One region of the Pseudomonas sp. S2_E02 genome, then DNA from elsewhere that is predicted to be linked to it. Evidence: predicted binding sites of a transcription regulator. Region 1 holds the regulator's gene; each other region holds the start of a gene.

Evidence for each region. The regulator sigma-54, encoded in region 1, starts transcription at its own class of promoters, with help from an activator protein. The targets are predictions, from matches to a motif close to ANTGGCATNNANNTTGCTNT.
Region 2: AB4O01_RS00190 (CmpA/NrtA family ABC transporter substrate-binding protein) is a predicted target of sigma-54. The motif match lies at 3,137-3,156, and genes of this name have one in related genera.
Region 3: glnA (type I glutamate--ammonia ligase) is a predicted target of sigma-54. The motif match lies at 3,961-3,980, and genes of this name have one in related genera.
Region 4: AB4O01_RS15695 (pilin) is a predicted target of sigma-54. The motif match lies at 5,876-5,895, and genes of this name have one in related genera.

The regions. Positions count from the first base shown of each region.
Region 1 is NZ_CP162761.1:5,570,099-5,577,912, forward strand. It holds gene AB4O01_RS24820 (hypothetical protein) at 1-227, shown strand, start outside; gene AB4O01_RS24825 (superoxide dismutase) at 229-840, shown strand; gene AB4O01_RS24830 (ZIP family metal transporter) at 871-1,764, shown strand; gene AB4O01_RS24835 (HPr family phosphocarrier protein) at 1,859-2,134, opposite strand; gene rapZ (RNase adapter RapZ) at 2,150-3,007, opposite strand; gene ptsN (PTS IIA-like nitrogen regulatory protein PtsN) at 3,010-3,474, opposite strand; gene hpf (ribosome hibernation-promoting factor, HPF/YfiA family) at 3,486-3,794, opposite strand; gene AB4O01_RS24855 (RNA polymerase factor sigma-54) at 3,868-5,361, opposite strand; gene lptB (LPS export ABC transporter ATP-binding protein) at 5,549-6,274, opposite strand; gene lptA (lipopolysaccharide transport periplasmic protein LptA) at 6,274-6,819, opposite strand; gene lptC (LPS export ABC transporter periplasmic protein LptC) at 6,806-7,378, opposite strand; gene AB4O01_RS24875 (KdsC family phosphatase) at 7,387-7,814, opposite strand, start outside.
Region 2 is NZ_CP162761.1:46,689-54,502, forward strand. It holds gene AB4O01_RS00180 (nitrate/nitrite transporter) at 1-786, opposite strand, end outside; gene AB4O01_RS00185 (ANTAR domain-containing response regulator) at 1,220-1,795, opposite strand; gene AB4O01_RS00190 (CmpA/NrtA family ABC transporter substrate-binding protein) at 1,811-3,022, opposite strand; gene AB4O01_RS00195 (quinone-dependent dihydroorotate dehydrogenase) at 3,245-4,264, shown strand; gene rmf (ribosome modulation factor) at 4,517-4,732, opposite strand; gene rlmKL (bifunctional 23S rRNA (guanine(2069)-N(7))-methyltransferase RlmK/23S rRNA (guanine(2445)-N(2))-methyltransferase RlmL) at 5,265-7,535, shown strand; gene AB4O01_RS00210 (sensor domain-containing diguanylate cyclase) at 7,683-7,814, shown strand, end outside.
Region 3 is NZ_CP162761.1:4,909,175-4,916,988, reverse strand. It holds gene AB4O01_RS22150 (YkgJ family cysteine cluster protein) at 1-70, shown strand, start outside; gene typA (translational GTPase TypA) at 332-2,152, opposite strand; gene thiI (tRNA uracil 4-sulfurtransferase ThiI) at 2,292-3,746, opposite strand; gene glnA (type I glutamate--ammonia ligase) at 4,075-5,481, shown strand; gene AB4O01_RS22130 (DUF4124 domain-containing protein) at 5,771-6,286, shown strand; gene AB4O01_RS22125 (DUF4124 domain-containing protein) at 6,283-6,906, shown strand; gene glnL (nitrogen regulation protein NR(II)) at 7,138-7,814, shown strand, end outside.
Region 4 is NZ_CP162761.1:3,508,777-3,516,590, reverse strand. It holds gene AB4O01_RS15735 (FAD/FMN-containing dehydrogenase) at 1-131, shown strand, start outside; gene AB4O01_RS15730 (energy-coupling factor ABC transporter permease) at 128-817, shown strand; gene AB4O01_RS15725 (hypothetical protein) at 883-1,098, shown strand; gene yacG (DNA gyrase inhibitor YacG) at 1,105-1,305, opposite strand; gene coaE (dephospho-CoA kinase) at 1,302-1,925, opposite strand; partial or broken gene AB4O01_RS15710 (prepilin peptidase) at 1,922-2,793, opposite strand; gene AB4O01_RS15705 (type II secretion system F family protein) at 2,795-4,012, opposite strand; gene pilB (type IV-A pilus assembly ATPase PilB) at 4,015-5,715, opposite strand; gene AB4O01_RS15695 (pilin) at 5,942-6,373, shown strand; gene AB4O01_RS15690 (BON domain-containing protein) at 6,669-7,025, shown strand; gene AB4O01_RS15685 (DUF2845 domain-containing protein) at 7,311-7,607, opposite strand; gene AB4O01_RS15680 (DUF748 domain-containing protein) at 7,607-7,814, opposite strand, start outside.

The DNA of each region.
Region 1 (7,814 bases):
CCGAATACCTCTGCGCCATCCATCAACGCTTGTTGCAGACCATGCAGGACGAACGTCAGCGCCTGGCCTTGCGTGAAGCGGCGCTGCGCCAGAGCAGCAAGACTTACGTCGAGCTGTTGAATTTCATCAGCGAGCACGGTGAATACCCGCGCACCCAACGCCTGCTGCATCCGGATACCGGCAATGCGCGCCGCGCGCCGGCCCCCCATCACCATGGAGTCCATTGAAATGGCTTTTACCTTGCCTGCCTTGCCTTACGCCTACGACGCGCTCGAACCGCACATCGATGCGCAGACTATGGAGATTCACTACACCAAGCATCACCAGACCTACATCAACAACCTCAACGCCGCCGTAGAAGGCACTGAATACGCCGAATGGCCGGTAGAAAAACTGGTCGCCAGCGTCAAGGATCTGCCGGAAAAACTCCGTGCGGCAGTGATCAATCAGGGCGGCGGTCACGCCAATCACTCGCTGTTCTGGGAAGTCATGGTGCCAAGCGGCGGCGGCAAACCGGACGGCGCGTTGGCCAAAGCCATCGATGAACAATTGGGCGGCCTCGACAGTTTCAAGGAAGCCTTCACCAAAGCCGCGCTGACCCGCTTCGGTAGCGGCTGGGCCTGGCTGAGCGTGACCCCGGAGAAAAAACTGCTGGTGGAAAGCAGCGGCAACCAGGACAGCCCCTTGATGAACGGCAACACGCCGATTCTCGGTCTCGATGTCTGGGAGCACGCCTACTACCTGCGGTATCAGAACCGTCGGCCGGAATACATCAACGCCTTTTATAACGTGATCAATTGGCCTGAAGTCGCTGCGCGTTATCAGGCTGCGCTGGTTTAAGTCTTCTATAAAAACAATCCAAGGCTGACTATGGGCACTGAAACGCTGGCGATCGGAAGTGGGCGTATGTTTCGTTACGCAGTGGGATCGCTGTTGCTGTTGGCGGGCATGACTTTGCTGGTCGCCCACGGACTGGAATGGCTGAATCTCGAGCCGAGGCTGTTGCGGGCGTTGCAGGGCGGCGCGATCTGCGCCCTCGGCACGGCGCTCGGGGCTGTGCCAGTGCTGGTGATCCGGCGGATGCCGCAGACACTCAGTGATACCTTGCTGGGTTTTGGTGCCGGGGTGATGCTGGCGGCGACGGCGTTTTCGCTGATCGTGCCGGGCATTGCTGCCGCCGAAAGCCTCGGACTGACACCGTGGGGTGCCAGCGGCCTGATCTGCTTCGGCATCATGCTGGGTGCGTTCGGGCTGTATCTGGTCGATCGCAAGGTTTCCGGCGCGTCCCCGGAAATGCTCGTCGGCACCGTCGAGCATCCGGTGATTCCACCACGGATCTGGCTGTTCGTGTTCGCCATCATTGCCCATAACATCCCTGAAGGCATGGCCGTCGGCGTTTCTGCTGGCGGCGGCATGCCGGATGCGGACAGCCTGGCCATGGGTATCGCTTTCCAGGATGTCCCGGAAGGTCTGGTGATTGCGCTGGTGTTGGCCGGGGCGGGGATGTCGCGGGTCAGGGCGTTTCTGATCGGCGCGGCGTCAGGTCTGGTCGAACCGGTGTTTGCGTTGTTATGTGCGTGGCTGGTCAGTCTTGCGCAGGTGCTGTTGCCATTAGGACTAGCTCTGGCGGCGGGGGCGATGTTGCTTGTGGTGACCCATGAAGTGATTCCCGAGTCGCGACGCAATGGTCATGACAAACTGGCCAGTCTTGGCCTGTTGATCGGGTTTTGTCTGATGATGGTGATGGATACGGCGTTGGGTTGAAGCAGAGCAAAAGACCGCAGCCTGCGGCAGTTCCTACAGGGAACGTATTCCAATGCAGGAGCTGCCGCAGGCTGCGATGTTTTGACTTTGGCTGTCAGCCGCCTTCGTCGAAGTAGTTGTTGATCAACGCCACCAGCGCATCCAGCGCCTCCTGATCCTTTTCACCTTCGGTACTCAGATAGATCTTGGTGCCCTTGCCAGCAGCCAGCATCATCATCGCCATGATGCTTTTGCCATCAACCGTGGTCTCTGGTGTACGGCCCACTCTGATCGTGCAATCCGGATACTGCCCGGCCACCCCGACAAACTTGGCCGATGCGCGGGCATGCAGGCCCAGCTTGTTGATGATTTCGATTTCCAGAGCAGGCATCGCGGTGTGAATCCTTTAAGTGAGGTCGCGGTGGCGAACCTGGACGTTCTTCAGGGTTTTCTGCAGGGCCTGACCCAGACGTTCGGTCAGGTAGACGGAGCGGTGATGCCCGCCGGTGCAGCCAATGGCAATGGTGACGTAAGCGCGGTTGCTCGCGGCGAAGCGTGGCAGCCACTTGTGCAGGTAGGTGAAGATGTCCTGAAACATTTCTTCGACCTCCGGCTGTGCCGCCAGGTATTCAGCCACCGGCGCATCGAGACCCGATTGCGCGCGCAGTTCCGGCTTCCAGTACGGATTGGGCAGGCAGCGCACATCGAACACCAGGTCCGCATCCACCGGCATGCCGCGCTTGAAGCCGAAGGACTCGACCAGAAATGCGGTCCCCGGCTCCGGCTGGTTCAGCAGACGCAGCTTGATGGAGTCGCGCAACTGGTACAGGTTCAGATTGGTGGTGTTGATCTTCAGGTCCGCGAGGTCGGCAATCGGGCCGAGCAGGGCGGTTTCATCCTGGATCGCCTCGGCCAGTGAGCGGTTGGCGTTGCTCAGCGGGTGACGACGGCGGGTTTCGGAGAAACGCTTGAGCAGGGTTTCTTCGTCGGCGTCCAGATACAGGACGTCGCACTGGATGTGTTTGGCCCGGACATCTTCAAGCAGTTCGGGAAAGCGTGTCAGGTGGCTCGGCAGGTTGCGCGCATCGATGGACACGGCTACCAGCGGCTGCGCCAGTTCCGTGTGAATCAGCGCGCGTTCGGCCAGTTCCGGCAGCAAGCCTGCGGGCAGGTTGTCGATGCAGTAATAGCCGTTGTCCTCAAGGACATCCAGAGCCGTACTTTTACCCGAGCCGGAACGGCCGCTGACGATGATCAAGCGCATGATTAGTGCCCGTTCTGCTCGTCCAGGACAACCTGATACAACGCTTCATTGCTTGGAGCGCTGCGCAGTTTTTCACGCACTTCCTTGCGATCGAGCATGCTGGCGATCTGGCGCAGCAGCTCCAGGTGCGCATCGGTGGCAGCCTCCGGGACCAGCAAAACAAACAGCAGGTCAACCGGTGCGCCGTCAATGGCGTCGAAATCAATCGGAGCATCAAGGTGCATCAGCGCACTGATCGGTGCTGTGCAACCCTTGAGGCGGCAATGGGGAATGGCGATGCCGTTACCAAAACCGGTGGAACCGAGTTTTTCACGGGCAATCAGTGCCTCGTAGACATCTTGCATCTCCAGATCCGCCACTTCGCGGGCGATCAGGTTGGCAATTTGTTCGAGGGCTTTCTTTTTACTGCCGCCCGGCACGTTCACGAGGGAACGGCCGGGGGTCAGGATACTTTCAAGTCGGATCATGGAATGGGGGGTTATCGACCGGTCGCGCCCTGGAGGAGGCTTTGGGTCTTTTCCTTATGCTTTTTGAGTTGGCGATCCAGCTTGTCGGTCAGCAGGTCAATGGCGGCATACATGTCGTCATGCTCGGCATTGGCAACCACTTCTCCGCCGGGAATATGCAAGGTGGCTTCGATTTTCTGCTTCAGCTTTTCGACGCACATCGTGACTTGCACGTTGGTGATCTTGTCGAAATGGCGCTCCAGTCGTTGGAGTTTTTCCTCGATGTAGGAACGCAGAGGTTGGGTCACTTCCAGTTGGTGTCCACTGATGTTGACTTGCATACAGCTTCTCCTTCGTTGCCAGTGCATAAAGCGGCAGGCTGGATAGCCTGCCACTGGAACGCTGTAACGTGGCTTACATCAACCGCTTGCGTTCGCTCGAAGGCGCGATCCCGAGGGATTCGCGGTACTTGGCGACGGTGCGGCGAGCCACCTGAATGCCTTGTGCCTCCAGTAAACCAGCGATCTTGCTGTCACTCAACGGCTTTTTCTGATTTTCCGCGGCAACCAGTTTTTTGATGATCGCGCGGATCGCCGTGGACGAGCATTCGCCGCCTTCGGAGGTGCTGACGTGGCTGGAGAAAAAGTATTTCAGTTCATAAATACCGCGCGGGGTATGCATGAATTTCTGTGTGGTCACCCGGGAAATGGTCGATTCGTGCATGCCGACCGCTTCAGCGATGTCGTGCAGAACCAACGGTTTCATGGCCTCGTCGCCGTACTCCAGAAAACCGCGCTGATGCTCGACGATCTGGGTGGCTACTTTCATCAGGGTTTCGTTGCGGCTCTGCAGGCTCTTGATGAACCAGCGGGCTTCCTGCAACTGATTGCGCATGAAGGTGTTGTCGGCGCTGGTGTCGGCACGGCGGACGAAACCGGCGTACTGGGCGTTGACGCGCAGACGCGGCACCGATTCCTGATTCAGCTCGACCAGCCAGCGCTCGTTGTCCTTGCGCACGATGACGTCAGGGACAACGTATTCGGCTTCAGTGGATTCGATTTGCGAGCCAGGGCGCGGATTGAGGCTTTGCACCAGTTCGATGACCTGGCGCAGCTCGTCTTCCTTGAGCTTCATGCGGCGCATCAACTGGCTGTAATCGCGGCTGCCGAGCAGGTCGATGTAATCGCTGACCAAACGTTTCGCTTCAGCCAGCCAAGGCGTCTTGGCGGGTAGCTGACGCAATTGCAGCAGCAGGCATTCACTAAGGTTGCGCGCGCCGATACCAGCAGGTTCGAATTGCTGAATGCGGTGCAGGACGGCTTCGATTTCATCGAGTTCGATGTCGAGTTCCGGATCGAACGCCTCGAGGATTTCTTCGAGGGTTTCGTCCAGGTAGCCCTGATTGTTGATGCAATCGATCAGGGTGACGGCGATCAGGCGATCGGTGTCGGACATCGGTGCCAGGTTCAGTTGCCACAGCAGGTGGCTTTGCAGGCTCTCGCCGGCGGACGTGCGGGTGGTGAAGTCCCATTCGTCGTCATCGCTGCTGGGCAGGCTGCTGGCGCTGGTCTGATAGACGTCTTCCCAGGCGGTATCGACCGGCAGTTCGTTGGGGATACGCTCGCTCCAGTCACCTTCCTCCAGGTTGTCCACCGTCGGCGCGGTTTCCTGATACGAGGGTTCCTGGATCTCGGTGTTGGGCTTCTGTTCGGCGTTGTCGGCCATAGGGTCGGAATTGTCGAAGTCTTCGCCTTCTTCCTGGCGTTCGAGCATCGGATTGGATTCCAGAGCCTCCTGGATTTCCTGTTGCAGATCCAGGGTCGACAATTGGAGCAGGCGGATGGCCTGTTGCAGCTGCGGTGTCATCGTCAGCTGCTGGCCCATTCTCAAGACTAGCGATGGTTTCATGGCAGGGGCTTAACACCTTATTCGCCGGCGCTATGCGCCATCCACTACAGGGCGCCGGGGCGCCAAACTTAAGCAAATTATATGCCTGAAACTGAAGTGTTTGCCTAGAGCGCTGTAACAATTAAAGCGTATTAATTCCTGCTTGAATCGATACAGCGCCCGGGCGGCGCACCGGGCACTGTTACGCTTACAAGCGGAACTCGTGGCCCAGATACACTTCCTTGACCAGATCGTTGGCCAGGATGGTTTCTGCATCGCCTTCGGCGATCAGTTGACCATCGTTGACGATGTAAGCGGTTTCGCAGATGTCCAGCGTCTCACGGACGTTGTGGTCGGTGATCAATACACCGATGCCCTTGGCCTTGAGGTGGTGGATGATCTGCTTGATGTCGCCGACCGAGATCGGATCGACACCGGCGAACGGTTCGTCGAGCAGGATGAATTTCGGTGCCGTTGCCAGCGCGCGAGCGATTTCCACCCGGCGACGTTCACCACCGGACAGGCTCATGCCAAGGTTGTCGCGGATGTGGCTGATGTGGAATTCCTGCAGCAGGCTTTCCAGCTCCTTGCGACGGCCGGCCTTGTCGAGCTCCTGACGGGTCTCGAGGATGGCCATGATGTTGTCGGCCACCGACAGTTTTCGGAAGATCGACGCTTCTTGCGGCAGATAGCCGATACCGGCCTTGGCGCGACCGTGCATCGGCTGGTGGCTGACGTCCAGATCGTCGATCAGCACGCGACCCTGATCGGCCTGTACCAGGCCGACGATCATGTAGAAGCACGTGGTCTTGCCGGCACCGTTCGGGCCGAGCAGGCCGACGATCTGGCCGCTGTCGATCGACAGGCTGACGTCACGCACGACCTGGCGGCTTTTATAGGCCTTGGCCAGGTGCTGAGCTTTCAGAGTTGCCATTACTGGGTTTTCTCGTCGGTTTTCTTCTTCGGCTGGATCACCATGTCGATGCGCGGACGCGTTTCGGTGACCTTGCTGCCGGTAGCGCGACCAGCGCTGGCCAGTTTCTTCACGGTGTCGTAGACGATTTTCTCGCCCTGAGTGACGTTGCCGTCTTTGTCGACGACCTTGGCCTTGTCGATCAGCACGACGCGGTTTTGCTGGGCATGGTATTGAATCGTCACGCCGTAGCCTTGAACCGGTTTGGTGTCGCCCTGGGTTTGCAACTGCTCGAAATAAGCCAGGTTGCCCACGGAGGTCACCACGTCGATATCTCCATTCGGCGCGCGAGTCATGGTGACGGTGTTGCCTTTAACGATCATCGAACCTTGGGTGATGATCACATCACCTTTATAGGTGGCGATGCCGTTCTTGTCGTCCAGTTGGGCGTCGTCGGCCTGAATGCGGATAGGTTGCTGCTGATCGTTCGGCAGAGCCCAGGCGCTCACGCTTCCCAGTGCTGCGCCCAGACTGAGCAAAATAGGGAGGGTTTTAACGAGCCTCATACTGTCCTCTTACGTTCGATAGCAGGTGTATCCTGCTTTCCTTCAGGTACGCTTTCATTCCAACGCCAGTCGATACACCGCCAGCGCCGTCGATTCTAACGGGTTGCTCGGTCTGCGCATATTCCTGCTGCGGGAACACGGTCATGCGAGTGGACGTGATCAGGATGTCACGCTTCTTTTCATCGGTGCGCGCAACGCGTACCGAGTCGATCAGTTCGACTTCGGTGCCGCCTGAGTTCACTTCACCGCGCTCACTGGTAACGTGCCACGGAAATTCTGTTCCGCGATACATGTTCAGGTCGGGTTTGGTCACGAGCGTGACGTCGGTTGCCTTCACGTGCTCGGCTTTTTCGGACGTCATCTCATACTGCACCTTGCCATCCGGCAGGTATTGCAGGGTATGCGTGTTGGTTGCATACCAGTCGATAGGCGTTTCAACCGAGGTGACCGGTGGTTTGTCGAGAAAGCGTTCCGGGCTGATATTCCAATAGCCGACCGCTGCGAAAATCGCAGCGATGCAGCCGAACAGCAGGAAGTTACGAAATTTTTTGCTGAACATGGTTTGGCTCACAGGTACGCGGCGTTGGCCGCATCGAGGCGGCCCTGGGCGCGCAGGATCAATTCGCAGAATTCGCGGGCGGCGCCTTCGCCACCACGGGCGCGGGTAACGCCATGGGCGTGTTCGCGGACGAAATCGGCAGCGTTGGCCACGGCCATGCCCAAGCCTACCCGGCGAATCACCGGCAGGTCGGGCAGATCGTCACCGAGGTAGGCGACTTCTTCATAGCTTAGGCCCAGTTGCGCAAGCAGGCCGTCGAGCACGACCAGTTTGTCTTCACGGCCCTGAAACAGGTGGGGAATCCCCAGGTTTTTCGCTCGACGTTCAACGACGGGTGTCTTGCGGCCGCTGATGATAGCGGTCTGCACGCCGGCGTTCATCAGCATTTTGATGCCTTGACCGTCGAGGGTGTTGAAGGTCTTGAACTCGCTGCCGT
Region 2 (7,814 bases), 1.0 Mb from region 1:
CCGCATCAAGCTGCCGCCGAACACGCAGGCTGCGGTGTAGTAGCCAGCGGTCACCGGGCTCAAACCGTACTGATCGTTGAAGTAGCCGGGCAGGGCGCTGGCCAGGCCGATAAAGCCGCCGAAGGTCACGCTGTAGAAAAACATGAACCACCAACTGTCACGGTCGCCCAGGGCTTTGAAGTAGTCAGCCATGGCTTTGGCTTTCGGCCGCTCAGGGGCGTTTTTTGCCAGCCAGGCGAACAGCACCAGCGTCAGGATCAGCGGGATCAGAGCGAAACCGAAGACATTGCTCCAGCCGAACGCGGCGGCGAGCACCGGTGCGAGCAGAGCGGCAAACACGGTGCCGGAGTTGCCCGCACCGGCAATGCCCATGGCTTTGCCCTGATGCTGCGGCGGGTACCACTGCGACGCCAACGGCAGGGCGACGGCGAACGAGGCGCCGGCCATGCCGAGGAACAGGCCGAGTATCAGCGCCTGTTCATAACTGTGGATGCCGAGTTTCCAGGCGCCGAACAGCGCACAGATGACGATGACCTGGCCAATCAGGCCGGCGGTTCTCGGCGACAGCCGATCGGCGAGCATGCCCATCACAAAACGCAGCACTGCACCGGCGAGGATCGGCGTGGCGACGACGAGGCCGCGTTGTTGCGTGGTTAGCTGCAGGTCGGCGGCAATCTGCACCGCCAGCGGGCCGAGCAGGTACCAGACCATGAAGCTCAGGTCGAAATACAGGAAGGCCGCGAACAGGGTCGGGGTGTGGCCGGATTTCCAGAAGCTTGAATTCATCGCGCACCTCAGCTGAAAAGAGTCTCGAAAGGAGTCATGCAACAGCAGGTGGGGCGCCGCCACGGCCGCACCACCGGCCCCGCTCTGTGGGGCCAAAACGCAAAAACGCCGCTCCCTGATGCGCCGGTTGGGCGAACGGGTGAGCGACGTCTTTGTCGTAGGTGGGGCAACCGCCGTTGGTTACCTGTGCGTTTTACTTAGCGAGATTTGTGCCAATAACCTGAAAATCAAAAGCCCCTCACCCTAGCCCTCTCCCAGAGGGAGAGGGGACTGACCGAGGTGTCGGACCTCAAACATCGACCTGAAACACCGAGTCGATTATGGATTCACAGAAGGAATTGCAGGTCGGCGTATTTCCCGAGCATCCCCCAATCGGTTCCCTCTCCCTCCGGGAGAGGGCTAGGGTGAGGGGCTCTTAAGCTGTCAGAACACCTCAGCCCAATAACTCACTCATCGCAATAATCTGCTCCGCCACCTGAATCAGCTTCTGCTGCCGACTCATCGCCTGGCGCCGCATCAAGGTGTAAGCCTCTTCCTCATTGCAATCCTTCATCTTCATCAACAACCCCTTGGCCAACTCAATGCGCTTACGTTCAGCCAATTGCTGATCACGCGCCTGCAACTGCGCGCGCAAGGCCTGATCACTCTCGAATCGTGCCATCGCCACATCGAGAATCGGCTGCAAGCGCTGGGCGTGAATGCCTTCGACGATGTACGCACTGACCCCGGACTTGATCGCCTGACGCATCACACCGGGGTCATGCTCGTCGGTAAACATCACGATCGGCCGTGGCTGGTCGCGGCTGACCAGTACCACTTGCTCCATGACATCGCGGCTCGGTGACTCGGTATCGATCAGGATCACGTCCGGGCGCACCGTTTCGACGCGCGCGGGCAGGTCGATGGTCAGGCCGGACTCGTCGATCACCTCGAAACCGGCCTCGGTCAACGCAGCTTTCAGGCGCCCGACTTTTTTCGCTGTGTCGTTGATCAACAGAATACGCAACATGTTCGCGGTCTCCTGTCAGCGGCGGGCGAGAAGGGGGGCGTCGTCGTTCAGCGCGTGCAACTTGAAACTGCGCGCGTAAGCAGCCGGGTCGCTGCCGTCCCAGACTTTGCCGTCGAGCAACTGGCTGCTGCGCATGTCAGTGCCCCATGCGGCGACGCCGACAGCGGTGGCGGCGTCGCGGTAGACGTCCAGCCGCTGAACCTGGCGGGCGACGGCGAGGTAATCCGGATCTTCGCGCAGCAAACCCCAGCGGCGGAACTGGGTCATGAACCACATGCCGTCCGACAGATACGGCAGATTCACTTCACCGTTGCCGTGAAAACGCAGCGCATGCGGATCCTGCCAGCGATTGCCGAGGCCATCGGCGTAATCACCGAGAAAACGCGGTTCGATGCACGCCACTGGCGCATCGAGATATTCCGGCGCGCTAAGCAACTGCGCGGTGCTGCGGCGGTTTTCCGGGCTTTCTTCGATGAAGCGGCTGGCTTCAAGGATCGCCATCACCAACGCCCGTGCGGTGTTCGGATACTGCTCGACAAATTCGCGAGTGCAACCAAGGACTTTTTCCGGATGATCGGGCCAGATGGTCTGGCTGGTGGCCAGGGTAAAACCGAGATTCTGCTGCACTGCACTGGCGGCCCACGGTTCGCCGACGCAAAAACCGTCGATACGCCCGGCTTGCAGGTGCGCGACCATTTGCGGCGGCGGCACCACCACGCTGTCGACGTCCTGCAATGGATGAATGCCCTGGCTCGCCAGCCAATAATACAGCCACATGGCATGAGTGCCGGTGGGGAAGGTCTGCGCGAAGGTGAGTTTTGCGCGGCTTTGGTGCACATGCCGGTCCAGTGCTTCAGGACTGCTCACGCCGAGGTTTTGCAGGCCGTGAGAGAGGTTGAGGCTCTGACCGTTCTGATTCAGGCCCATCAGCACGGCCATATCGGTCGGGGCGACGCCGCCGATGCCCAGATGCACCGCGTAAATCAGTCCGTACAAACTGTGCGCGGCGTCGAGTTCGCCGCTGACCAGATTGTCGCGCAGATTCGCCCATGAGCTCTGGCGCTTGAGGTTCAGCGTCAATCCATAAGGCTGGGCGAAGCCCTGTGTGGCTGCGACCACCACCGACGCGCAATCGCTCAGGGCCATGAAGCCGAGGTTGATCGCGCTTTTTTCCGGGGCATCGCTGCCATTGACCCAGGCCAGTGGCCCTACCGAAGGTTCATTCATCCGACGTACCTCGAAAAAAAGCGCCGCCCCGGACTTTGCGCAGGCAAACCCCGAAGACGACGCCATTGTCCGTGCCCGCCTGCCGTCATTGACCGGCGCGCTGATAGCCAGGAGGGTGCAAGGCATATGCCAGTGCCAGTGATTTGCGCGTGCGCCTCGCGCCGCAGGTCGATGCCCGGCTATAATCGCCGCCTCTTTTCGCCGCCCGAGTCATCGCCGCCCATGTATTCCCTGGCCCGTCAGCTGTTGTTCAAACTTTCCCCGGAAACCTCCCACGATCTGTCGCTGGATCTGATCGGCGCGGGTGGGCGTTTGGGCCTCAACGGCTTGCTGTGCAAGGCGCCGGCGAAGAAGCCGGTGACGGTCATGGGCCTGGAGTTTCCGAACCCGGTGGGGCTGGCGGCCGGTCTGGACAAGAACGGCGCGGCCATCGATGGCTTCGCGCAACTGGGTTTCGGTTTTGTTGAAATCGGCACCGTGACCCCACGCCCGCAGCCGGGCAACCCGAAACCACGGATCTTCCGTCTGCCGGAAGCCGAGGCGATCATCAACCGCATGGGTTTCAACAACCTCGGTGTCGATAACCTGCTGGCGCGCGTGGCAGCGGCGAAATACAAAGGCGTGCTGGGTATCAACATCGGCAAGAACTTCGATACGCCGGTTGAGCGCGCGGTCGACGATTACCTGATCTGCCTGGACAAGGTTTACGCTCACGCCAGCTACGTGACAGTCAACGTCAGCTCGCCGAACACTCCGGGCCTGCGCAGCCTGCAATTTGGTGATTCGCTCAAGCAGTTGCTCGCCGATCTGGCCACCCGCCGCGCCGAACTGGCCTTGCGTCACGGCAAGCATGTGCCGCTGGCGATCAAGATCGCGCCGGACATGACCGATGAAGAAACCGCACAGGTTGCTCAGGCGCTGATCGAAACCGGCATGGACGCGGTGATCGCGACCAACACCACCCTGAGCCGTGTTGGCGTCGAAGGCATGGAGCATGGCGACGAGGCGGGCGGTTTGTCCGGCGCACCAGTGCGGGAGAAGAGCACCAATACCGTGAAGGTGCTGGCGGGTGAGTTGGCTGGGCGGTTGCCGATCATTGCGGCTGGCGGGATTACCGAAGGCAAGCATGCTGCCGAGAAGATTCTGGCCGGTGCGAGCCTGGTGCAGATCTACTCTGGCTTTATCTATAAAGGCCCGGCGCTGATTCGTGAATCGGTAGACGCGATCGCCGCCCTGCGCTGATCCATAGACACCACTGTTCCCTTGTAGGAGTGAGCCTGCTCGCGATAGCTTTCTTTCGGTCACTTCATCAGCGACTGACAGACCGCTATCGCGAGCAGGCTCACTCCTACAGGTTATGCGCTCGGCACAAAAATCCATGCAATAAAAAGGGCTCCTCGAAGGAGCCCCTGGGCCGCAGCCCGCCGTCCGGGAAGGACGTGCATGGTAAGTCGCTACAAATTCAGATTGTCGTGTCGGAATTAATGCCCTGTGTCAGCCGACGGCGTGAAGTTCGTTGAGTCTGTGGATTCCCGCAGTGCCGGTCATACCGTCCCAGTTGTCGCCGCGTCCTTCTCGCCAGCCGTTAATCCAGGCTTGGCGTACCGACGGTAGAGTAAATGGGCAAAGCTCACGGGATTTGCCACCAACGCCATATTGATATCCGCGTAAAAATGCTCTTTCCAACGGATCACGCTTAAGTCTTCTCATAGGGTGTTTCCCTCACTTGTTGACTGTTTTGTGTCGCGTTGACCTCAACTGAGGTCTGGCAGAAGAAACCTGCCATGGTGCGGCTCGCTGCCGGCGTGGCGAGCCAAGGTGTTGACGCCGTTGCGACGTCAACCTGTGTTCAGTTCTAACCAATGAGTCACACCGAGGGAATGATCGTTTTGTCATAAGGACGTAACGAAATTGGTGCTACAGCCATAAGTAACGACGGGTTTCATGCACGGTTTTTCAGCAAACCCCGGTATGATCGGCCCCGCGCTGCATGATGGGGTTAATTCTTTAGTGAGAATGACCCACGTTTGCGCTGGGGTATAAAGCGACGAAGGGTCGCTTTAAGACTTTTTGTTTCATCAACTTTTTTATCTGTCCCGGCATCTAAGCTCTTTTAACCCGAGCAGCGGGGATGGAACGGCACACCTTCGTGCCACGCGGGCGTTCTTTTAGAAAAGCGCCTGATTGAAAACCGGATCGGCAATGCGTTGCCGATTCACTAGCCAAAGGCTCTGGAAATACCATGTCCGACCGTTTCGAACTCTTCCTCACTTGCCCTAAAGGTCTTGAAGGCCTGCTCATCGAGGAAGCCGTCGGGCTTGGCCTTGAAGAAGCGCGCGAGCACACTTCCGCCGTGCGTGGCATGGCGACCATGGAAACCGCTTATCGCCTGTGCCTCTGGTCGCGTCTGGCCAACCGCGTGTTGCTGGTACTCAAGCGTTTCCCGATGAAAGACGCTGAAGACCTGTACCACGGTGTGCTCGACATCGAGTGGCAGGATCACATGCTCAGCGACGGCACCCTGGCCGTTGAATTCAGCGGCCACGGCTCAGGCATCGACAACACCCACTTCGGTGCCCTGAAGGTCAAAGACGCCATCGTCGACAAACTGCGCACGCCGCAGGGCGACCGTCCGTCGATCGACAAGCTCAACCCGGACCTGCGCATTCACCTGCGTCTGGATCGCGGCGAAGCGATTCTGTCCCTCGACCTGTCCGGCCACAGCCTGCACCAGCGCGGTTACCGTCTGCAGCAGGGCGCGGCGCCGCTGAAGGAAAACCTTGCGGCGGCGATCCTGATCCGTTCCGGCTGGCCGCGCATTGCCGCTGAAGGCGGCGCGCTGGCTGACCCGATGTGCGGTGTCGGTACGTTCCTCGTCGAAGCCGGCATGATCGCCGCTGATATGGCGCCGAACCTGCGCCGTGAGCAGTGGGGCTTCACCGCATGGCTCGGTCACGTGCCGGCGCTGTGGAAAAAGCTCCACGAAGAAGCCGTCGAGCGTGCCGCTGCCGGTCTGGCCAAGCCACCGCTGTGGATTCGTGGTTATGAAGCTGACCCACGTCTGATTCAGCCGGGCCGCAACAACGTTGAGCGTGCTGGCCTGAGCGAGTGGATCAAGATCTACCAAGGCGAAGTCGCGACCTTCGAGCCGCGTCCGGATCAGAACCAGAAAGGTCTGGTCATCTGCAACCCGCCGTACGGCGAGCGTCTCGGCGACGAAGCCAGCCTGCTGTATCTCTACCAGAACCTCGGCGAGCGCCTGCGTCAGGCTTGCCTGAACTGGGAAGCGGCAGTGTTCACCGGCGCCCCGGATCTGGGCAAGCGCATGGGCATTCGTAGCCACAAACAGTATTCGTTCTGGAACGGCGCGCTGCCGTGCAAACTGCTGTTGATCAAAGTGCTGCCGGATCAGTTCGTCACCGGCGAGCGGCGTACCCCGGAACAGCGTCAGGCCGAGCGTGAGCAAGCGGCTTACGACCAGACCCCGGACGAGCCGCAAGAGCGCAAGTTCAACAAGAACGGTAACCCGATCAAACCGACGCCAGCCCCGGCACCGGTGATCGAGCAACCGCGCTTGAGCGAAGGCGGGCAGATGTTTGCCAACCGTCTGCAGAAAAACCTCAAGGCCATGGGCAAGTGGGTCAAGCGCGAAGGCATCGATTGCTACCGCGTCTACGATGCCGACATGCCTGAATATGCGATGGCCATCGACCTGTACCACGATTGGGTGCACGTGCAGGAATACGCCGCGCCGAAGTCCATCGACCCGGAAAAAGCCTCGGCGCGCATGTTCGACGCGCTGGCGGCCATTCCGCAGGCGCTGAACGTCGACAAGAGCCGCGTGGTGGTCAAACGCCGCGAGCGCCAGAGCGGCACCAAGCAGTACGAGCGTCAGGCTGCGCAAGGCAAGTTCAATGAAGTCAGCGAGGGCGGCGTGAAGTTGCTGGTCAACCTCACCGACTACCTCGATACCGGGCTGTTCCTCGATCACCGTCCGATGCGCATGCGTATTCAGAAAGAGGCCGCCGGCAAGCGCTTCCTCAATCTGTTCTGCTACACCGCGACCGCCAGCGTGCACGCGGCCAAGGGCGGTGCGCGCAGCACCACCAGTGTCGACCTGTCGAAAACCTACCTCGACTGGGCACGCCGCAACCTGTCGTTGAACGGCTTCTCGGACAAGAACCGTCTGGAGCAGGGCGATGTGATGGCGTGGCTGGAAAGCAGCCGTGACGAGTACGACCTGATCTTCATCGATCCGCCGACCTTCTCCAACTCCAAGCGCATGGAAGGCATCTTCGACGTGCAACGTGACCAGGTGCAGTTGATCGACTTGGCCATGGCGCGTCTGGCGCCGGGCGGTGTGCTGTATTTCTCCAACAACTTCCGCAAGTTCCAGTTGGAAGAAAACCTCGCCGAGCGTTACGCGGTCGAGGAAATCAGCGCGCAGACCATCGATCCGGATTTCGCCCGTAACACCAAGATCCACCGCGCCTGGAAAATCACGGCTCGTTGACGCTTGGCGCAATTGGATCCACAGAGCCTTGATTTTTAAAGGCTCCGTGGATCTGCCCGCGCTAGCTAAATTAGTGGCTAATAGCTATAACTCACACACGGTCAATGGGGTTTTCCCGTAAATGCTGGCGTAGTGTGAGTTGTCTTTATGTCGTTGCACCCCGTGCGCCCAAAGATTCTGGGTTTTATCAGCGAAGACGTCTCGGCCTGGTTGGTCGCGTTACTGGTATTGCTCGCCGGCGGGATTCTCACGGGGCTGCTCGCTTGGGCCACCCTCAAT
Region 3 (7,814 bases), 660 kb from region 1:
GGGGTATTGCGCGTACAAGCCGAAGGAAGTTGAACGCGTGCAGAATTTCCGCGCGATAGAGCGCTTCTGAACGACGCTGAGTTCTTCGGTAGCCGTTAAACCCCAGCCCCTCACCCCAGCCCTCTTCCGAGGGAGAGGGAGCCGATCTCTGTCGCTTCCAAACCTGAGGTCGATGCAAAGCCAAAGAACAACTCGGTCAGTCCCCTCTCCCTCTGGGAGAGGGCTAGGGTGAGGGGCTCTTGATCTTCAAGACCCAATCTGCGTTTCCCCCAGACAAACAAAAACGCCCCCGGTCTCGCGACCGGGGGCGTTTTTTCAAGCTCAGGCTAAATTACGCCTTGGCTTTCTTGGCAGCGCGGGTACGCTCGCTTTCGTCCAGGATCTTCTTGCGAAGACGGATGGACTTAGGAGTAACTTCGCACAGCTCGTCTTCCTGGATGTATTCCAGAGCCTGTTCCAGAGTGAAGCGAACAGGTGGTACCAGAGCGATGGTTTCGTCTTTACCCGAAGCACGCATGTTGTCGAGCTTCTTGCCTTTGGTCGGGTTTACACCCAGGTCGTTGTCGCGGCTGTTCTGACCAACGATTTGACCGTTGTAGATCTCCTGGCCGTGTTCTACGAACAGCTTGCCACGAGCCTGCAGGGTTTCCAGCGAGTAGGTCAGTGCCTTGCCGGTTTCAACCGAAACCAGAACGCCGTTCTGACGGCCGGACATGTGGCCCGACTTGACGGTGTCGTAGCGATCGAAGATCGAGGTCAGGATGCCAGCACCGTTGGTCAGGGTCAGGAACTGGTTACGGAAACCGATCAGACCGCGAGCAGGGATGTTGTACTCCAGACGAACACGGCCCTTGCCATCCGGCACCATGTTGCTCAGGTCGCCTTTACGCAGACCCATCTCTTCCATGACCTTGCCCTGAGCTTCTTCAGGGATGTCGATGGTCACGTTTTCGAACGGTTCTTGTTTAACGCCGTTCACTTCACGAATGATCACTTCAGGACGGCCCAGGGCCAGCTCGAAGCCTTCGCGACGCATGGTTTCGATCAGTACCGAGAGGTGCAGCTCACCACGGCCGGAAACCTTGAACTTGTCAGCGGTGTCGCCTTCTTCAACGCGCAGTGCAACGTTGTACAGCAGCTCTTTGTCCAGACGGTCCTTGATGTTGCGGGACGTCACGAACTTGCCTTCTTTACCGCAGAATGGCGAGTCGTTTACCTGGAAGGTCATCGAAACGGTTGGCTCGTCAACGGTCAGAGGCTTCATCGCCTCGACAGTGTCCGGGTGGCACAGGGTGTCGGAGATGAACAGCGAGTCCATACCGCTGATGCAAACGATATCGCCTGCTGCAGCTTCTTCAACGTCGATGCGGTGCAGACCGTGGTGACCCATCAGTTTCAGGATACGGCCGTTACGGCGCTTGCCGTCGGCACCGATCGCCACAACCGGGGTGTTCGGCTTGACGCGGCCACGAGCGATACGGCCAACACCGATAACACCCAGGAAGCTGTTGTAGTCCAGAGCGGAGATCTGCATCTGGAACGCGCCGTCACGGTCAACGGCCGGAGGCGGAACGTGGTCGACTACCGCTTGGTACAGCGGGGTCATGTCTTCAGCCATGGCGGTGTGATCCAGACCGGCAATGCCGTTCAGGGCCGAGGCGTAAACAACCTGGAAGTCCAGTTGTTCTTCGGTAGCACCGAGGTTGTCGAACAGGTCGAAGATCTGATCCAGAACCCAGTCCGGACGCGCGCCTGGACGGTCAACCTTGTTGATTACCACGATTGGACGCAGGCCGGCTTCGAAAGCCTTCTTGGTCACGAAACGGGTTTGCGGCATAGGGCCGTCTTGAGCGTCAACCAGCAGCAGAACGGAGTCGACCATCGACATTACACGTTCAACTTCGCCGCCGAAATCGGCGTGGCCCGGGGTGTCCACGATGTTGATGTGGTAGCCGTTCCAGTTGATGGCGGTGTTTTTCGCCAGAATGGTAATACCGCGCTCTTTTTCCTGGTCGTTGGAGTCCATCACGCGCTCGTCGTTGAGCTCGTTGCGCTCCAGGGTGCCGGATTGACGCAGGAGTTTGTCTACCAGGGTGGTCTTACCATGGTCAACGTGGGCAATGATGGCGATGTTGCGTAGATTTTCGATCACTTGTGTATCTCGATCAGAGGATTCGGTTTGCTGACAAGTCTTGGCAGCGATTAGCAGTAGTGTCCGGCATGGCCGTTACAGCTTGACGGCGGTGTCGGGGGGCCGGTGACGCAGGCCACAGGCAAACAGCCCCGGGCACTTAGCTCGGTCGATAAACGCGCACATTGGCATGCCCCTCACTGAGCAAATGGTGAGCATGCAGGCGACTCATCACGCCTTTGTCGCAATACAGCAGGTACTGGCGAGTCGGATCCAGCTCCTTGAAACGAGCGTTCACTGCGTAGAACGGCATCGTCTGTACTTCTACGCCAGCGAGTTCCAGCGGCTCATCCTCGGCGGCATCCGGGTGACGGATGTCGATCACGATCTGACCGGCCAGTGCTTCGCTGACTTCTTCAATCTGTACGTCCTGGCCCAATTCGTCGATCACCCGATCGATCGGCACCAGTTTGGCGTTTTCGAGCGCACGCTCGAGCACCGCCATGTCGAATTCTTTCTCTTCGTGCTCAACGCGACCGCGTTTGGCGGCCGTCTTCGGATTGACCGAAATGACCCCGCAGTACTCCGGCATGTGCCGGGCGAAATCGGCGGTGCCGATCTCATTGGCCGTGTCGATGATGTCCTGCTTGTGCGCCACGATCAGCGGACGCAGGACCAGTTTGTCGGTCACGCAGTCGATCACCGACAGATTCGGCAGGGTCTGGCTCGACACCTGGGAGATCGCCTCGCCGGTGACCAGCGCGTCGATGTGCAGGCGATCGGCGATGTTGGAAGCCGCGCGCAACATCATACGCTTCAATACGACGCCCATATGACTGTTATCGACTTTGCCGAGAATTTCGCCCAACACTTCTTCGAACGGAACACTGACAAATAGCACGCGTTGCGAGCTGCCGTACTTCTTCCAGATGAAATGCGCGACTTCCATCACGCCCAATTCATGGGCACGACCGCCCAGATTGAAGAAGCAGAAGTGCGTCATCAGGCCGCGACGAATGATCTGGTACGCCGCAACGGTTGAGTCAAAGCCGCCGGACATCAATACCAGCGTCTGCTCCAACGCACCGAGCGGGTAACCGCCGATGCCGTTGTGCTGGCTGTGAATGACAAACAACCGTTTGTCGCGAACTTCGATGCGGACTTCGATTTCCGGTGCTTTCAGGTCGATACCAGCGGCACCGCACTCACGGCGCAGCTTGCTGCCGACGTATTTTTCGACGTCCATCGAGCTGAAGGTGTGCTTGCCCGCGCGCTTGCAGCGCACCGAGAAAATCTTCCCGGCCAGTGCATCGCCGTAGTGCTGTTTGCACTTCTCGGTGATGTCGTCGAAGTCGCCCAGCGGGTACTCGTCGATCTGCAGAAAGTGCGCGATGCCCGGCATGCAGGTCAGGCGCTCACCCATCTCTTTCAAGGCTTTGGGGTCGGTAACGCGGGTTTCCAGCTCGAGATTGTCCCACACACCGTTCACCACCACGGCCGGGTCCAGGTCACGGAGCACGGTGCGGATGTTCTTGGCCAACTGGCGGATGAACTTCGTCCGGACAGGTCGGCTTTTGATGGTGATCTCGGGGAAGACTTTTACGATTAGTTTCATGAAAACAGCGCGCGAACGGCCAGCCGAAAAAGGGGGGCGCGGATTATAGCGGAAATTGCTCAAGGTTTAACCAGTTAATGTGCAGAAGGTTTTGCGCGCACCAAAACAGGTCATTTCTGACTCAAGACGCTACATTAGAGGGCGAGATTTTCCACAATCAGGTGCTTTGCACCTTTATAAGCGTGAATTTGGGGCAAAAAACCCATGCTGGGGCACTGGCATGCAATTTGCTCCCTTGTGAGGCAGGTTGCCTTGGCAGAGTATTCGCGCCGGCATCACCCAAATTCAAGGGCATCCACTACCAAGCCCGAAGCCACCCGGAGGACATATGTCGAAGACGGTTCAACTCATCAAAGATCATGACGTCAAGTGGATTGATCTGCGCTTCACGGACACCAAAGGCACTCAGCACCACGTGACCATGCCGGCTCGCGATGCGCTGGATGAAGACTTCTTCGAAGTCGGCAAGATGTTCGACGGTTCCTCCATTGCTGGCTGGAAAGGCATCGAAGCCTCCGACATGATCCTGATGCCGGTTGACGAAACTGCGGTTCTCGACCCGTTCACCGAAGACGCCACCCTGATCCTGGTGTGCGACATCATCGAACCTTCGAGCATGCAAGGCTACGACCGCGACCCACGTGCGATCGCCAAGCGCGCCGAAGAACACCTGAAAGCCACCGGTATCGGTGACACTGTGTTCGCCGGTCCTGAGCCTGAGTTCTTCATCTTTGACTCGGTGAAATTCAAGTCGGACATCTCCGGCTCGATGTTCAAGATCTACTCCGAGCAAGGTTCGTGGATGTCCGACCAGGACATCGAAGGCGGCAACAAAGGTCACCGTCCAGGCGTCAAAGGCGGCTACTTCCCGGTTCCGCCGTTCGACCACGACCACGAAATCCGTACCTCCATGTGCAACGCACTGGAAGAAATGGGCCTGACCGTCGAAGTTCACCACCACGAAGTGGCGACTGCCGGCCAGAACGAAATCGGCGTCAAGTTCAACACCCTGGTGAAGAAAGCCGACGAAACCCAAACCCTGAAGTACGTTGTGCACAACGTTGCTGACGCTTACGGCCGCACCGCGACCTTCATGCCGAAGCCACTGTACGGCGACAACGGTTCGGGCATGCACGTACACATGTCGATCTGGAAAGACGGCAAGAACACCTTCGCCGGTGAAGGCTATGCCGGTCTGTCCGATACCGCTCTGTACTTCATCGGCGGCATCATCAAACACGGTAAGGCCCTGAACGGCTTCACCAACCCGGCGACCAACTCCTACAAGCGTCTGGTACCAGGCTTCGAAGCTCCGGTAATGCTGGCCTACTCGGCCCGCAACCGTTCCGCTTCGATCCGTATTCCTTACGTGTCGAGCCCGAAAGCCCGCCGTATCGAAGCACGCTTCCCGGATCCGGCTGCCAACCCGTACCTGGCCTTCGCAGCTCTGCTGATGGCCGGTCTGGACGGTATCCAGAACAAGATCCACCCAGGCGACGCAGCTGACAAAAACCTGTACGACCTGCCGCCTGAAGAGGCGAAAGAGATCCCGCAAGTTTGCGGCAGCCTGAAAGAAGCCCTGGAAGAGCTGGACAAGGGCCGCGCGTTCCTGACCAAGGGCGGCGTGTTCTCCGACGACTTCATCGACGCTTACATCGCGCTGAAATCGGAAGAAGAAATCAAGGTTCGCACCTTCGTACACCCACTGGAATATGAGCTGTACTACAGCTGCTGATCCGGTAGCGCTGCGCTACGCGGCGTGAGTGAAAGAGGCCTCCTTCGGGAGGCCTTTTTTATTGCCCGCGATTTATGACGTGATGCTGATCGTTCCCACGCTCCGCGTGGGAATGCAGCCCGTGACGCTCCGCGTCACTGGACGCGGAGCGTCCCTTGAGGCGTACCCACGCAGAGCGTGGGAACGATCAATTGTGGTGTATGAATGATCTCTGGATGTGTGCAGGGTTGGGCCAACCGCCACACCTGTCCTATGCTGCACCCCATCGCTTTCAATCCCGGTCGATTTCATGGGTCGCACCTTTCTCTACATTCTATTGCTGATGATCGCCCTGCCCGCCGCCGCGCAGATCTACAAGTACACCGACGCCAACGGCAACACGGTGTACAGCGATCACTCGCCAGACGGCGTGCAAGCACAGCCAGTGGAGTTGCCGCCGCTTAACAGGGTCGAGCCGCAAACACCGAGCACACCGCCTGCATCCAGCACCGAAACCCGCGAGCCTGTGCGCAACGCCTACGACATTCTTGAACTCGCTGGCCTGCCCACCGAAGAGGCCCTGCGCGCCAATAACGGCACCTTCACCGTCAACGTACTGATCAAGCCACGCCTTCGACCGCCGCATCAGTTAAGGCTGGTATTGGACGATGAGCCTTACGGCCAGCCGAGCAACGTGCCGATCCTGCAATTGGTGAACGTTGATCGCGGCGAACATCGTCTAGCGGTGCAGGTGATTGACGGGCAGACGGTCATCCAGCAGAGCGCGCCAGTCCCTCTCAGCGTACAGCGGGTGCACAAGCCATGATTCGTGCGTGGCTGATCGCGTTGCTGGCGCTGCTCACGCTGCAAGCATCGGCTGAGGTGTTCACTTATATCGATGCCCAAGGCAATCGCGTCTACACCGACCAGCCGCGTGGCAATGCCAAGCGCGTACCGATCGCGACCAGCAATCGCATGTCCGCAAACCCCACCGTCGCCGTGCCAATCACAACTGCAAAAAAAACCCCAGAGCAACCGCCCTTCCACTACGACATGCTGCGCATTCTGGTACCTGAACCCGATGCAACGATTCGCAGCAGCGCCGGCGAAATCATCGTCAGCGTCACCAGCGAACCGGGCCTGCAAAAAGGTCATCGTTATCGACTGCTGCTGGATGGCCAAGCCACCGGCGAGCCCGGCCTGAGCCCGGTCTTCCCGCTCAGCAACATCGATCGTGGCAGCCACAATCTCTCGGTTGAAATCCTCGACATGGAAGGACGCACCGTCGAACGCACCGCCAACCAGCCCTTCCACATGCTACGCATTTCCCTAGCGCAGAAACGCCAAGTCAAACCCTGCGTCGCCGACGACTACGGCGTGCGCCCGGAATGCCCGCTGAAAGACAAACCGCCCGAGCCGAAAAACCCCTTCCTGCGTTTCTTCTAACTCCGCCCAGCTTTGCGCACTATATTGGTGCAACGGACTGCACCGTACTCACATTCCAACCCATTTTGGTTCGAAACTTCCCGTTCGAGCTGGCACCCTGCCACTCAAACGAGCGTCAAACGCCTGTTTCAGGCGACGAACGCTTCTTTTCGGAGCCTTGGTTTGGTTTTTGCATTTTCCGTTCACCGACGCTTGCTTGTTGCGCACGCTCCGCCCCCAAAAGAGGCTCCGATGACTATTAGCGACGCAATCCACCGTTTGCTGCTCGACAACCTGACCACCGCCACCATCCTGCTCGACGCCGAATTGCGCCTTGAGTACATGAACCCGGCGGCGGAGATGCTCCTCGCCATCAGCGGGCAGCGCAGCCATGGGCAGTTCATCAGCGAGCTGTTCACCGAATCCACCGAGGCGCTGAATTCACTGCGTCAGGCCGTAGAGCAGGCGCATCCCTTCACCAAGCGCGAGGCGATGCTCACCGCCCTCACTGGCCAGACATTGACCGTGGATTACGCGGTGACGCCAATCCTCAGCAATGGCGCGACCATGCTCCTGCTGGAGGTCCATCCGCGTGACCGGCTGCTGCGGATCACCAAGGAGGAGGCGCAGCTGTCCAAGCAGGAGACCAGCAAGATGTTGGTACGCGGCCTCGCTCACGAGATCAAGAATCCGCTCGGCGGCATCCGTGGCGCCGCGCAACTGCTGGCCCGCGAGCTGCCGGAAGACAGCCTGCGCGACTACACCAACGTGATCATTGAAGAGGCCGACCGCCTGCGCAATCTGGTCGACCGCATGCTCGGCTCGAACAAGTTGCCGTCGCTGGCGATGTGCAACGTTCATGAAGTGCTGGAGCGCGTCTGCCAACTGGTCGAAGCGGAAAGCCAGGGCTGCATCACCTTGGTGCGTGA
Region 4 (7,814 bases), 2.1 Mb from region 1:
TTGCGTCGCGCTATCCCGGCGCGGAAGGCCAGGTATTGTGGTTGCAACTCAAGGACGGTCGATTGCTCTCGCAACGTGAGTACGCCAACGCGGGTGACCTGCGCGAGGCACTGGAGAAGGCGCGCCCATGATCGGCGTCGACGTGCTGGCGACCGAAAGTCTATTGCTGGGCTGGCTGATTTATCTGCCGGTGCTGCTCTGGGCGATCGCGCGTGCGCCGTGGGTCGAGTTGTTCAGCGACAGCCGGCGTCAGCATCTGCTGTTCGGCACCGTGTTTGCGTTGTTTCTCTTGTGGTTGATGCGCAGGGATTTCGACACGGGCGTGTCGTATCACTTCCTCGGTATGACGGCGGTAACCCTGTTGCTGGACTGGCCGCTGGCGATCGTTGGCGGGCTGGTGGCGCAAATCGGCCTGGTGCTGCTCGGGCGTCAGGATCTCGCAGCGATGGGGGTCAATGGCGCCTTGTTCATTTTGCTGCCGGTGCTGGTCACCGAATGCGTGGCGATCCTCGTCGAGCGTGCTCAGCCACGCAATCCGTTCGTGTACATCTTCTGTTCCGGCTTCTTTGCCGCCGCGCTGTCAGCCCTGTTGTGCCTGATCCTGAGCCTGACGCTGCTGTGGTACGACGGCCTCTTCGCCATGCCGGAGTGGCTGGAAGACTTCATCGGTTACGTGTGGCTGATCATTTTCCCCGAGGCGTTCATCAACGGCATGATCGTCAGTGCTCTGGTGGTATTCAGCCCGGAATGGCTGGAGACCTTCAACCGCACACGCTACCTTTCGGCGCCGTGGAAGGACGACGATCCGAAGTCTTGATCCACATCAAACCCGCTGCGCGCGGGAAATTTCATGCTCGCGCAAATCCCTTCAGGAGCAGCGGCATGAGTGTTTACGAGTGGGCCAGGCAGGAAACCCGGCAGAGTCTGGAGATGGCGCAGGAAGTGGGTTTTGACCCGGGGTTGAGTTTGCGCGCCTTGCTCAGTGCGGTGGTGCAGCAGAGCAAGGCCGTGCGCAACGCCGAAGACCTGGCCGACGAGTTGCGCTTTCTGGCGGAAAACCTCGACGACGATCAGGACTACGGCTTTATGCGGCCCTGATCGAGATCAGTGACGCGGATCGAAGTCGCCGGAAAACAGTTCGTCCTCGGCATCCGGTGCGACCGGAATCTTGTGTTCTTCCGACGCCCAGGCGCCGAGGTCGATCAGCTTGCAGCGATCAGAGCAGAACGGCCGAAACTTGTTTTCGGGGATGAATTCCACGGGGGCGCCGCAGGTCGGGCATTCAACGGTGGGGATCTGGCTCATGCTTGGCCTCCGGATAAAGTCAGGTAAAAGTGATGCAGGCGCTCGACCTCGCTGTGCAGCCAGGCGAGGTCGCGGTCGTTGACCACTACGTCGTCGGCGCGGCTCACACGCTCTTCGCGGCTCGACTGAGCCTTGAGGATCGCCTGAACCTGCTGCTCGCTGGTCTGGTCACGCTGCAAGGTGCGTTCGATCTGCAATTGTTGCGGAGCGTCGATCACCAGAATGCGCTGGGTCATCGCGTATTGCCCGGATTCGATCAGCAGCGGCGACACAAGAATCGCGTAAGGCGATTTTGCCTGCGCCAGGTGATGAGCGATTTCCTCGGCGATCAACGGATGCAGCAGGGCTTCGAGCCAACGGCGTTGCTCCGGCACTTCAAAGATCAGTTTACGCAGGGCGGCGCGGTCCAGTGTGCCATCGGCCTGCAGCACACCGGGGCCGAAGTGTTCGGCAATCTGCGCCAGCGCCGGACGCCCCTGCTCAACCACCCAGCGTGCCGCGTGATCGGCATCCACCACGTGGACACCCAGATCAATGAAGTGCTGAGCCGCTGCGCTTTTGCCGCTGCCGATGCCGCCGGTGAGGCCGAGAATCCAGGGTTTTTCCACAGGGGTATTCATTTCAAACCGACAAACTGCCAATAGAAGGCGGTTATTTGACCACCCCAGAGCAAGGCAATCCAGCCGGCAATTGCCAGATAAGGGCCGAAGGGGATTGGCGTCGAGGTTTTTGCTCGCGCAGGCGCAACAAAATCACCCCGATAATGGCGCCGACCAGTGATGACAACAGAATCGTCAGCGGCAGAATCTGCCAGCCGCCCCATGCCCCCAGCAGCGCCAACAGTTTGAAATCACCATGACCGATGCCGTCCTTGCCGGTCAGCAGCTTGAACAGCCAGAACACTGACCACAGCGCCAGATAACCGGCCACCGCGCCCCACAACGCATCGTGCAAGGTTACGAACAGGCCGAAACTGTTGACGATCAACCCCAGCCACAGCAACGGCAACACCAGCACATCGGGCAATAGTTGATGCTCGGTGTCGATCAGACTCATCGCCAGCAGACCCCAGGTGAGGACGATCAGCAGGCACGCCGGCCAACCGAAACCCAAGTGCCAGGCGATGAAGGCCGAAAGCAGCCCACAGGCCAGCTCGGTCAACGGATAACGTTTGCTGATCGGAGCTGAGCACGCTGAACAGCGCCCGCGCAGCCATAGATAACTGAGCAGGGGAACGTTCTCCCACGGGCGAATCCGGTGGGCGCAACGCGGGCATTCGGAGTGCGGCAGCATCAGGTTGTAGATGGGTTGCGAGGCTTCGCCGGGCAAACCGAGCACATCGTGTGCCTGCTGGCGCCAGTCGCGTTCGAGCATTTTCGGCAGGCGCCAGATCAGCACATTGAGGAAGCTGCCGACCACCAGGCCCAGCAGCAGGGCGGTGCCGACAAACGCTAGCGGATACATGGCAAACAGTTCGTCGATAGGCATGTCAGATCGCTGAGCCGAGTTGGAAGATCGGCAGGTACATGGCCACCACCAGCCCGCCGACGATTACCCCCAGCACGACCATGATGAACGGCTCCATGAGGCTGGTGAGGTTGTCGACCATGTTATCCACTTCTTCCTCGTAAAAGCCCGCAACCTTGTCGAGCATGTCATCCAGGGCGCCGGACTCTTCGCCAATTGCGGTCATTTGCACGGCCATGCTGGGAAAGACCCCGGTGCTGCGCATCGAGAAATTCAGTTGCATACCGGTGGACACGTCCTGGCGAATGCGCAGCACGGCTCGCTTGAAGACCACGTTGCCGGTGGCGCCGGCCACCGAGTCAAGCGCTTCGACCAACGGCACACCGGCGGCAAACGTGGTCGACAAGGTTCGAGCGAATCGCGCCACGGCGGACTTGTACATCAGTGTGCCCACCAGTGGCAGTTTCAGCAGCCAGGTGTCTTTGCGATCGCGCAAGGCCTGGGATGTTTTTAGCGCGTGGCGGGTGCCAAAAATCACTGCGACCAGTGCAGCGAGAATCGCCCACCACCATTGCTGCATGAATTCCGACAGGCTGATCACCATCAGGGTGAACGCCGGCAGTTCGGCACCGAAACCGGAAAACACTGACTGAAATTGTGGCACTACTTTGACCAGCAGAATCCCGGTGACAACAGCCGCGACCAGCACCACGGCGGTGGGATAGGTCATGGCTTTCTTGATCTTGGCTTTGAGGCTTTCGCTTTTTTCCTTATAGGTCGCGACGCGTTCGAGCAAGGTGTCGAGGGCGCCGGACTGTTCGCCGGCATCGACCAGGTTGCAATACAACTCGTCGAAATACTGCGGTTTCTTGCGCAGGGCTGCGGCGAAGCTGTTACCGGCCGCGACCTCCTGCTTCACGTCGTCCACCAGTTTGCGCATGGCCGGGTTATCAAAGCCTTCGCCAATAATGTCGAACGACTGCAACAGCGGTACGCCGGCTTTCATCATGGTCGCCATCTGCCGGGTGAACAGGGCAATGTCCCGGGCCTTGATGCGTTTGCCAAAGCTCAGCAATGACGCGGATTTCTTGCGCACCTTGCCGGGGTTGATCCCCTGTTTACGCAATTGTGCCTTGATCAGCGCCGGGTTCTGGCCGCTCAGTTCACCGGTGACTTTGCTGCCTTTTCTGTCCGTGCCTTCCCAGGCATAAATACTGATTTTTGCTGCCTTGACCGCCATGTTCAGTCCTTGGTGACCCGGTTGATTTCTTCAAGGCTGGTGATGCCTTGCATGGCCTTGTGCAGCCCGGAGGTGCGCAGGTCGTCGAAGCCGTCGCGGCGCATCTGCAGGTCGATTTCCAGCGAGTTGCCTTCAGCCATGATCAAGCGTTGCAGCTCCGGTGTGTTTTTCACCACTTCATAAATCCCCACGCGTCCTTTGTAACCGCCGTTGCAGTGATCGCAACCGACCGGCTCGTAGATCGTGAAATGGCCGATGCGTTCCTCGGGGAAGCCTTCCTTGAGCAAGGTTTCGCGTGGGATCTCGATGGCTTTCTTGCAGTGGCTGCACAGTTTGCGCGCCAGGCGCTGGGCGATGATCAGGCTGACCGAGGTGGCGATGTTGAAACCGGGAATGCCCATGTTGTGCAGGCGCGTCAGGGTTTCCGCAGCGCTGTTGGTGTGCAGGGTCGAGAGCACCAGGTGACCGGTCTGCGCGGCTTTGATGGCGATCTCGGCGGTTTCCAGGTCGCGGATTTCACCGACCATGATCACGTCCGGGTCCTGACGCAGAAACGAGCGCAATGCCTGGGCAAAGTCGAGCCCTTGCTTGGGATTGACGTTGACCTGGTTGATGCCTTCCATGTTGATTTCCACCGGGTCTTCGGCGGTGGAGATATTGATGTCGACGGTGTTGAGAATATTCAGGCCGGTGTACAGCGAAACGGTTTTACCCGAACCGGTGGGCCCGGTGACCAGGATCATGCCCTGTGGCTGCTTGAGTGCGGCCATGTACAGATCCTTTTGCTTGGGCTCATAGCCGAGCGCGTCGATACCGATCTGCGCACTGGACGGATCGAGAATCCGGATCACCACTTTTTCGCCCCACAGGGTCGGCAGAGTGTTGACCCGGAAATCGATTGATTTGCTTTTTGACAGGCGCATCTTGATCCGCCCGTCCTGAGGTTTGCGCCGTTCCGAAATATCCAGGCTGGCCATGACTTTCAGGCGTGCGGCGATGCGCCCGGCCAGTTGAATCGGCGGTTTGGCAACCTCGCGCAGGATGCCGTCGGTGCGCACCCGCACCCGGTAGTTTTTTTCGTAAGGCTCGAAGTGCAAGTCGGAAGAACCGCTTTTGATCGCGTCGAGCAGCATCTTGTGCACGAAGCGCACCACCGGCGCATCGTCGGCGTCGAGGCCGCCGATGGCGTCCTGCTTGCTGTCGTCGACGGATTCGACATCGACCCCGTCGAGATCGACATCGGCCATGTCCTCGAGACCGCTGGTGTGGGTGTCGAAGAATTTTTCGATGGCATCGGTAAGTTTGTCGTCCTCGACCAGAATGGCTTCGGTGCTCAGCCCGGTGCTGAATTGAATGTCGTTGATTGCTTGATGATTGCTCGGGTCGGAAATGCCCACGAACAGCTTGTTGCCACGCCGCCACAAGGGCAGGGCGTGATGCTGACGCACGAGTTTTTCGCTGACCAGGCCTTTGGGCTGGGTTTCCTTGTCCAGGCAATTGAGATCAAGCAAGGCCATGCCGAAATGCTCACTGGCAATCTCGGCCACCTGCCAGCTCTTGACCAGTTTGTTCTGCACCAGATAGCTGACCAGCGACAGGCGATTGCGCTGGGCCTGTTGCCAGGCTTGCTGGGCGCCTTTTTCCGTGAGCAGTTCGGCCTGGACCAATTGCTTGGCCAGACCGCTCAGAGCGATGTCATTCATGGGGATTCCGCACGCTTGCCGTTCATGACTTATAGCCTAGTCAAGTGACAGCGCCAAACACGGCGGGTGCAGGTGACAAAAAGTGTCAGATAGTGCGGTTACAGGTTGTAGGAATTGGCGTTGCAAGCGCTTCGCGCCTAATGAACGGGGCTTTGCAGGCATTGGCATGGCCTATGCTCCGTGCCTTGCAGATCATGAGAATTCGACTCATGCATGGAGCGTGTCTATGAAAAAACAACAAGGTTTTACTCTGATCGAGCTGCTGATCGTGGTGGCGATCATCGGGATTCTGGCGACCATCGCGTTGCCGCAGTATTCCAAGTATCAGGCGCGGTCGAAGGTGACGGCGGGGCTGGCGGAAATCAGCGCGCTGAAGGTGCCGTTTGAAGACACCATCAATCAAGGCACTGATCCGACTCTGACCCTAGTCGCGGGCAGTGCCACCGCTGCGACTTCCAACTGCACACTGGCCGCTTCCGGCACGGCATCCACCGGTGCCGGGACCATCACTTGCACATTGCTCAATGCTCCGGGTCCGGTGCTGAGCAAAACCATCACCCTGACACGTTCCTCAGGGACCGGCGCAGGTGTGTGGACTTGTGGTACCACCGTTGCTCCGGACTATTCGCCTAAAGGCTGCACTGCCACCGGTACATAAGCTGACGTGTGCTGGCCAGAATGCTCCGCTCTGCGGGGCATTTTTATTGTCTGGCACTTTACAAAAGCTTCAATAATTTCAGCGCCTTAGGAACTTTCCAAAAAACCGCAACTTGCATGTGAATATTCATCGAGTCATGCATTTTGCATGAATCCGGAATTTTCATATATCTGTAACCTATTGATTTATATACCTTTTGTGTCTTTCAAAAAGTTGGCACAACGTTCGCAACTACCTTGGTAACCCTGCTGACAAGACAACCAGCAGACTTTCCAGAAAAACAGGAGTTACTCGTATGAAGAAGTTCGCTATCACTGCCGCTGCTGCTACCGCGCTGACCCTGACCATGGCTTCCGGTGCATTCGCACAATCCACCCAGGCTACTCAGGCTCCAATGACTCTGGCTGCCGGTGAAGTCACCAAGGCGAAAGAAGCTACTTCCGACACCTGGATCACCACCAAAGTCAAAAGCGACCTGGTTACCGAAAAAGGCATCCCAGGCACTGACATCAAAGTAGAAACCAACAAAGGTGTTGTGTCGCTGTCGTCGACTGTAGCCATTACCGAAGCTCAGAAAACCACAGCCGTTAACATCACCAAGAAAATCAAAGGCGTTAAAGCGGTCTCCGCTGACGGCCTGAAAGCCGAGTAAGGCATGACTTCTCGCCTGGACCGGGAGAAGGCGCGACAGACGGGCCGAGCCATACGTCTGCCGCAACTTTAGAGTTCATGCGAACGGTCACACGGATGTGACCATTACGGGCCCCGGCACTTGTGTCGGGGCCTGTTCTATTTCAGGGACGAAAGAGTCGAAGGGCACCGCAAAACAACTGTGGGAGCGAGCTTGCTCGCGAAAGCGGTATGCCAGTCACAATGGATTTGACTGACCAGACGCCTTCGCGAGCAAGCTCGCTCCCACATGGGTAAGTGATTTGGATCAGTTACCGCGTTTGCTGTTGATCTGCCGCAGGCGATTGCCTTCGAAGCGCAGGTATTGGTACATGCCGTTGCTCGGACCATAGGTCCATTCCTCGACCTGAAACTCCTCGCGGCGGTTGGCGCTGCGCTTGTAACCCAAGACATCACGGCTGACCGGCTCACCACACTTTTGCAGGACTTCGCTGGAACGGTCGCCCAAGCTGATCAGTTGACTGCCGCAGCGCAGGGTATCGGACGCCGAGGCGTGGCTGGCCGCGAAGGTCATTGCGATCAAGGCCAGCCACTGCAGTTTCATCATTCGGCATCCAGGTGCATTTGCGTCACCACGCGGCCATCGCTCTCGGCTTCACCGAGACTGGCGTCGATGAAGTACACGCGGTCGTCTGCCAGCTGGCCTTTATCGACCAGATAATCCTTGATGCTGCTGGCACGGTCCTGACCCAACTGACGCAACAACACCTCGCTGCCACTCCAGAACTTGATCACGCCTTCGCGCATCTTC